2 regions of the Amycolatopsis sp. CA-211722 genome follow, and region 2 is predicted to be linked to the other one. Evidence: riboswitches for the same ligand, from Rfam matches in the RefSeq annotation. Region 2 holds a riboswitch; the other holds the start of a gene.
What was found. Region 2 has a riboswitch for glycine ahead of gcvP (aminomethyl-transferring glycine dehydrogenase). Riboswitches for the same ligand answer to the same signal wherever they lie in the genome.

Region 1: linked by a shared signal. The riboswitch ahead of gcvP (aminomethyl-transferring glycine dehydrogenase) and the one ahead of gcvP (aminomethyl-transferring glycine dehydrogenase) in region 2 are both predicted to bind glycine.

The regions. Positions count from the first base shown of each region.
Region 1 is NZ_CP184752.1:6,438,738-6,442,141, forward strand. Features, by position in the region: gene ACOCEP_RS30355 (bifunctional nuclease family protein) at 1-31, shown strand, start outside; gene ACOCEP_RS30360 (TetR/AcrR family transcriptional regulator) at 110-754, opposite strand; gene ACOCEP_RS30365 (MerR family transcriptional regulator) at 1,022-1,603, shown strand; glycine riboswitch at 1,650-1,751, shown strand; gene gcvP (aminomethyl-transferring glycine dehydrogenase) at 1,921-3,404, shown strand, end outside.
Region 2 is NZ_CP184752.1:303,157-306,560, forward strand. Features, by position in the region: gene gcvP (aminomethyl-transferring glycine dehydrogenase) at 1-1,803, opposite strand, end outside; glycine riboswitch at 1,949-2,042, opposite strand; gene ACOCEP_RS01430 (four-helix bundle copper-binding protein) at 2,210-2,584, opposite strand; gene ACOCEP_RS01435 (3-oxoacyl-ACP reductase) at 2,734-3,404, opposite strand, start outside.

The DNA of each region.
Region 1 (3,404 bases), 2.6 Mb from region 2:
GCCGGAGGACTTCCGCGGCGCGGACACCTGATTCCGAAAACTTGATCGAAGGGGCGGCACCCGATGGTGCCGCCCCTTCTTCGTACGCGTTCGGTCCTCTGGACGCGGATCAGGCGGCGGTCGCCTTGACGAACAGGTCGGCCAGTTCTCGCCCGTACCGCTCCAGGTCCAGCTTCGGATCCGCCGCGAACTTCGCCGCGACGCCGTCGATGGCCTGCGCGATCGACAGCGCCATCACGTCCGCCGCGAAGCCGCCGAAAGCGCCTTCCTGCTGGCCCTGGCGCAGCTGGCGTTCGAGCCGCCCGGTCCGGAACTCCTCGACCAGCGGCGCCGACATGAACCAGCCCTCGGCGTCCGAGCCGCTCGAACCCATCTCGACCATGACCCGCACCAGCTCCGGGTGCGAGCCCAGGAACGCGATCTCGGATTCGATGTAGCCGCGCAGCAGCCCGGCCCGGTCGGTCGTGCCCTGGATCCGCTCCTCCAGGAACTTGTCCTTCATCCCGGTCGCGGTGGTGACCACGGCCTGCATCAGGCCGGCCTTGTTGGTGAAGTGGTAGGAGATGATCCGGGTGCTGGACAGCCCGGCCCGCTCCTTGATCTTCGCGAACGACGTCTTGTGGTAGCCGAAGTCGGCGATCGTCGCGATCGCGGCCCCGACGATCTGGGCCCGCCGGGCCGCCTCGGTGACCGACAGCCCCAGCTCCGCCTGAACCTCTTGCAGGGCACTCTGGGTGGAGGGATTTACTTGCATGAGTAAAAATTAACACGTCTGAGTAAATCCGGCAACCCTGCGGCCGAACGGGGGACTGTCCTCGACAAGCCTCAAGAAGAGCTTGAGGCCGACCGCGCGTCGCGTTGACCGGTTTGCCGGACGCGCTTACCGTCAATGGAGGTGAATCGCCAAGGTGTGATTCGGATGTCTGGGGCATTCGTCTTGACGAGGAACTCCGGTGCGGGCTCACGTGGGTCCGCGCGGCTTTGTTCGCCGGCCGCCAGGTCGGGCGAGGGGAGGCATGGCGTGGTCGAGGCTGGTAGCCCTCAAGAGCCGCTCGTTCCGGTCGCTGACGGCGAGCAGGGCGAGCTGTTCCCCGACTCTTCCCTCCCGGACGAACTCGTCGGTTACCGCGGCCCGGCCGCCTGCCAGATCGCCGGGATCACCTACCGGCAGCTCGACTACTGGGCCCGCACGAAGCTGGTCGCGCCGAGCATCCGCACGGCGCACGGCTCGGGTTCGCAGCGGCTCTACTCGTTCAAGGACATCCTCGTCCTGAAGGTGGTCAAGCGGCTGCTGGACACCGGCGTTTCCCTGCAGAACATCCGCGTCGCCGTCGACCACCTGCGCCTGCGCGGCGTCCGTGACCTCGCCAAGGTCACCCTGTTCTCCGACGGCACCACCGTCTACGAGTGCACCTCGCCCGAAGAGATCGTCGATTTACTCCAGGGCGGGCAGGGTGTCTTCGGCATCGCGGTCAGTGGCGCGATGCAGGAGATCAGCGGCACCATCCACGAGTTCCCGGCCGAGCGGGCCGACGGCGGCGTGATCGAAACGGTCACGCCGGACGAGCTCACGCAGCGCCGTAACGCGCGTCGCACCGGCTGATCATGAGGCCGCGGGAGCGGCAGGGTAGGCTCACTTCCGCGGTCGACGAATCCGCGCGGGAGAGACCGAGCCGATAACCGTTGAGCTCGGCGCCGAAGGAGCAAGTCCTCCCCGGAACCTCTCAGGCACCCTGGACCGCGCGGAAGAGACGCCTCTGGAAAGTGGTTCGCCAGGTCACAGCCTGGCGGCCCCGCCGACGGTGCAAGCCCGGCTCAACACTCGGGCGAAACTCTCAGGCGCCCCCACGGGGGTACGGACAGAGTGGGGAGGGCCAGGACAATCGTCCCGGCCCACCCCCGCGTCTTGGGAGGTCCCCGATGGAGCCCGTTTCACTGGCCGCTCTCGAATCCGGAACCCCCTTCGCCGACCGGCACATCGGTCCCGGCACCGAAGAGCTCGCGCGCATCCTCGACGTCGTCGGCGTCGCCTCCCTCGAAGAGCTCGCCGAGCGGGCCGTCCCCGCGTCGCTGCGGGAGTCCGCGACCCCGCCGGACCTGCCGCCGCCCGCCACCGAGACCGGCGCGCTCGCCGAACTCCGTGCGCTGGCCGCGCGCAACCGGCCGATGGTCCAGATGATCGGCCTCGGCTACCACGACACCGTGACCCCGCCGGTGATCCGCCGCAACGTGCTGGAGAGCCCGGCCTGGTACACCGCGTACACGCCGTATCAGCCGGAGATCTCGCAAGGCCGCCTCGAAGCGCTGCTCAACTTCCAGACCATGGTCGCCGACCTGACCGGGCTGCCGATCGCCAACGCGTCGATGCTGGACGAGGCGACAGCAGCGGCCGAGGCGATGACGCTGGTCCGCCGGGCGGGCAAGGCGAAATCGAGCCGGTTCGTGGTCGACGAGGACACCCTTCCGCAGACGATCGAGGTGCTGCGCACCCGTGCGGAACCGCTCGGCATCGAGCTGGTGACCGCCGACCTGTCCCAGGGCATCACCGGGCTCGGGCTCGGCGGCGACTTCTTCGGCGTGCTGCTGTCGTATCCGGGCGCGTCGGGGGTCGTCCGCGAATGGGACCACACCATCGCCGAGGTCAAGGCGCTCGGCGCCGCCGTGGTGATGGCCGCGGATCCGCTCGCGCTGACCCTGCTGCGGTCGCCCGGTGAACTCGGTGCCGACGTCGCGATCGGGTCGACGCAGCGGTTCGGGGTCCCGATGGGCTTCGGCGGACCGCACGCGGCGTACCTCGCCGTCCGGCAGGGGCTCGAACGGCAGCTGCCCGGACGGCTGGTCGGGGTGTCGAAGGACGCCGACGGCGCCCCCGCGTACCGGCTCGCGCTGCAGACCCGGGAACAGCACATCCGCCGCGAAAAGGCGACGAGCAACATCTGCACCGCCCAGGTGCTCCTGGCGGTCATCGCGTCCATGTACGCGGTGTACCACGGTCCCGAAGGGCTGCGGGCCATCGCGAACCGCGCGCACCGGATGGCCACGGTGCTCGCGGCGGGCCTCGCCGAAAGCGGTGTCGACGTCGTGCACTGCGAATTCTTCGACACGGTCACGGTTTCCGTCCCGGGCCGCGCGGCGGCGATCGTCGGCACGGCGCGGGAACTCGGGGTCAACCTGAGGCTCGTGGACTCCGATCACGTCGCCGTCGCCTGCGACGAGACGACCACCCGTGAGCATCTTTCCTTGGTGTGGAAGGCGTTCGGGGTCGCGGTGTCCGATGTGGACTCGCTCGACGCGGACACCGCGGACGGCTTCCCGCCGGATCTGCGCCGCACGAGCGACTACCTGACCCATCCGGTCTTCCACGCGCACCGCTCGGAAACGGCGCTGCTCCGGTACCTGAGGGC
Region 2 (3,404 bases):
GCGCATCCCGGCCATCACCGCGGAGGCGGCGTTCGTGCCGTGCGCGGACGACGGGATCAGGCAGACCTCGCGTTCGGTCTGGCCGTTGGCGTGGTGGTACGCGCGGATCGCGAGCAGACCGGCGAGCTCGCCCTGGCTGCCGGCGTTCGGCTGCAGCGACACCTTGTCGTAGCCGGTGACCTCGGCCAGCCAGCCCGACAGCTGCTCGACCAGGGTGTGGTAGCCCTCGGCCTGGTCGGCGGGCGCGAACGGGTGGATGCCCGCGAACTCGCGCCAGCTGATCGGCTCCATCTCCGTGGTGGCGTTGAGCTTCATCGTGCAGGAGCCGAGCGGGATCATGCCGCGGTCGAGCGCGTAGTCGAGGTCCGAAAGGCTCCGCAGGTAGCGCAGCATCGCGGTCTCGGAGCGGTGCGAGTGGAAGACCTCGTGGGTGAGGTAGTCGCTCTCGCGCTTCAGGCCGCTGGGCAGGGCCTGGACGCTTTCGGTCTTGTTCTCGATGCCGAACGCGTTGAGCACCTTGGCGATGATCGCGGGCGTGGTGACCTCGTCGACCGCGATGCGGACGTGGTCGGCGTCGACCGGGCCGAGGTTGATCCCGTTCTCCCGCGCGACCGCGACGACCGCTTCGGCCTGGCCGGGCATGCGGGCGAGGACGGTGTCGAAGAAGCCCTCGTGGACGACCTCGACGCCACCCTCGCGCAGCGCTCCGGCAAGCCCGGCGGCGAGTTCGTGGACGCGGGTCGCGATGCGCTTGAGGCCGTCCGGACCGTGGTAGACCGCGTACATCGCGGCGAGCACGGCGGGCAGGACCTGCGCGGTACAGATGTTGGAGGTGGCCTTCTCGCGGCGGATGTGCTGCTCGCGGGTCTGCAGGGCGAGGCGGTACGCGGGGTTGCCGTCGGCGTCGACCGAAACGCCGACCAGGCGACCCGGCAGCGAGCGCTCGAGCCCGGCGCGGACGGCCATGAACCCGGCGTGCGGGCCGCCGTAGCCGAGCGGGACGCCGAAGCGCTGGGTGGAGCCGGCGGCGATGTCGGCGCCGAACTCACCCGGCGCGGTGATCAGCGTGAGGGCGAGCAGGTCGGCGGCGACGGTGTACAGCGCGCCGGCGGCCTTCGCGGTCTCGGAGATGGCGGAGTAGAAGCCCGCGCCGCGCAGCACGCCGGAAGCGCCCGGGTACTGGACGACGACGCCGAAGAACTCCTCCGGCAGGCCGGTGAGCAGGTCGCGGACCTCGACCTCGACGCCCATGGCCTCGGCGCGGGTGCGGACGACGGCGATGGTCTGCGGCAGGCACTCGGCGTCGAGGACGACCTTGTTCGACTTCGCCTTCGACGCGCGGCGCATCAGCATGACGGCCTCGGCGACGGCGGTGGACTCGTCGAGCAGGGAGGCGTTCGCGGTGGCGAGACCGGCCAGCTCGGAGACCATGGTCTGGAAGTTGAGGAGGGCTTCGAGACGGCCCTGCGAGATCTCCGGCTGATAGGGCGTGTACGCCGTGTACCAGGCCGGGTTCTCCAGCACGTTGCGGCGGATGACCGCCGGGGTGACCGTGTCGTGGAAGCCGAGGCCGATCATCTGCGTCATCGGCTTGTTGAGCGCGGCGAGCGCGCGAAGCTCGGCGATGGCGTCCTCTTCGGACGCGGCGGGGGGAAGCTCGAGATCGCGGGTGACCCGGATCGCGGACGGCACCGCGGCCTGCACCAGGGCATCGAGGCTGCCGTAGCCGACCTCGGCGAGCATCTTGGCCTGCTCGGACTCCGAGGGGCCGATGTGCCGGTCGTCGAAGGACGTACTGGTCAAGGGAGCTCCTTGGGTCAGGCGCCGGATAGACCGGTGCGCTGGGAACTCCCCCTCTGTCATGGCACCTGAGAGTTTCACCACCCGTGAACGGGATGGCTTTCACCTTGGGTGAGACGCACTTGCGCGCCTGCTTTCCAGAGTGGCCTCGCGTGAAGCGGTAGTGGGTACCTGAGAGATTCCGGGGAGTTTGCTCCTTCGGTGCCCCACCACGTTCATGGGGGCTCTCCCGCTCCAGCTCGACGGCCCTGTCTGAAGTTGTGCGCACACCGTACCTGGCGTGTTCGACGCACGTCTACTTCCAGCCGAGCACGTCACTTGCGTGCTTGGAGCCGTCACTCGCGTGATCAGAGCCGTAACTCGTGAGTTACGCCTTCAATCACGCGAGTCACGGCCCTGATCACGCGAGTTACGCGCTCTCCATCATCATCTCGGCGGTGATCGTGCCGCAGAGCTCGGCACAGCGCCTCATCATGTCGGCCGCGTCGGCGAGCTCGGCGTCGCCGGTCTTGGCGCACTCGTCGGCGCACAGGCGCATCATCTGGGAGGCGAGCCCGCACATCTTCGCGCACATGCGCATCATCTCGAGGTCGGCGACCATCGCGGAGCAGCGCATCATCATGTCGGCGCACATGCGGGACATGTCGGCGCAGGTCACCATCATCATCCCGAGTTTCGCGCCGCCCCGCTCCATGCAGCGCGTCATCATCTCCTCGCAGCGGACGTGGCACTCGTTGCACAGGTCGATGCAGTCACGCATGGCGGTGCTCATCTGCCGGGTCATGCTCGGGCCTCCTGGGTGGTCCTGGATGCTGGATTCGCACTCTCAGGACTACAGCGCAGGTCAGCGGGTCGCCATCCCAACCACCGGGACGAGTGACGTCCCGCGTGGCTCCGGTCCGACCGCATTTAGAGGACTAAACGCGGGCAGGGTCAGAGCGGTGTGACGTAGGCACCCGAGATGCCGCCGTCCACCAGGAACTGCGAAGCGGTGATGAACGAGGCGTCGTCGCTCGCCAGGAACGCGACCGCGCCCGCGATCTCCTCCGGCTCCGCGAACCGACCGACCGGCACGTGCACCAGCCGCCGGGCCGCCCGCTCGGGGTCCTTCGCGAACAGTTCCTTCAGCAGCGGCGTGTTCACCGGCCCCGGGCACAGCGCGTTCACCCGGATGTTCTCCCGCGCGAACTGCACGCCCAGCTCCCGGCTCATCGCCAGCACCCCGCCCTTGGACGCGGTGTAGGAGATCTGCGACGTCGCCGCGCCCATCACGGCGACGAACGACGCCGTGTTGATGATCGAGCCCTTCCCCTGCCTCTGCATATGCGGCAGCACCGCCTTGCAGCACAGGTACACCGAGGTCAAGTTGACCTTCTGCACCTTCTCCCACGCGTCGATGCCCGTGGTGAGGATCGAGTCGTCCTCGGGCGGGGAGATACCGGCGTTGTTGAACGCGACGTCGACCGAGCCGAAGGTGTCCACAGTGGTCTGGAACAGGGCCTCGACCTGCTCGGCGTCGGTGACGTCGGCCTGCACGAACAGGCCGCCGACCTCGTCGGCCGCGGCCTTCCCGGTCTCGGCGGAGATGTCGCCGATGACGACCT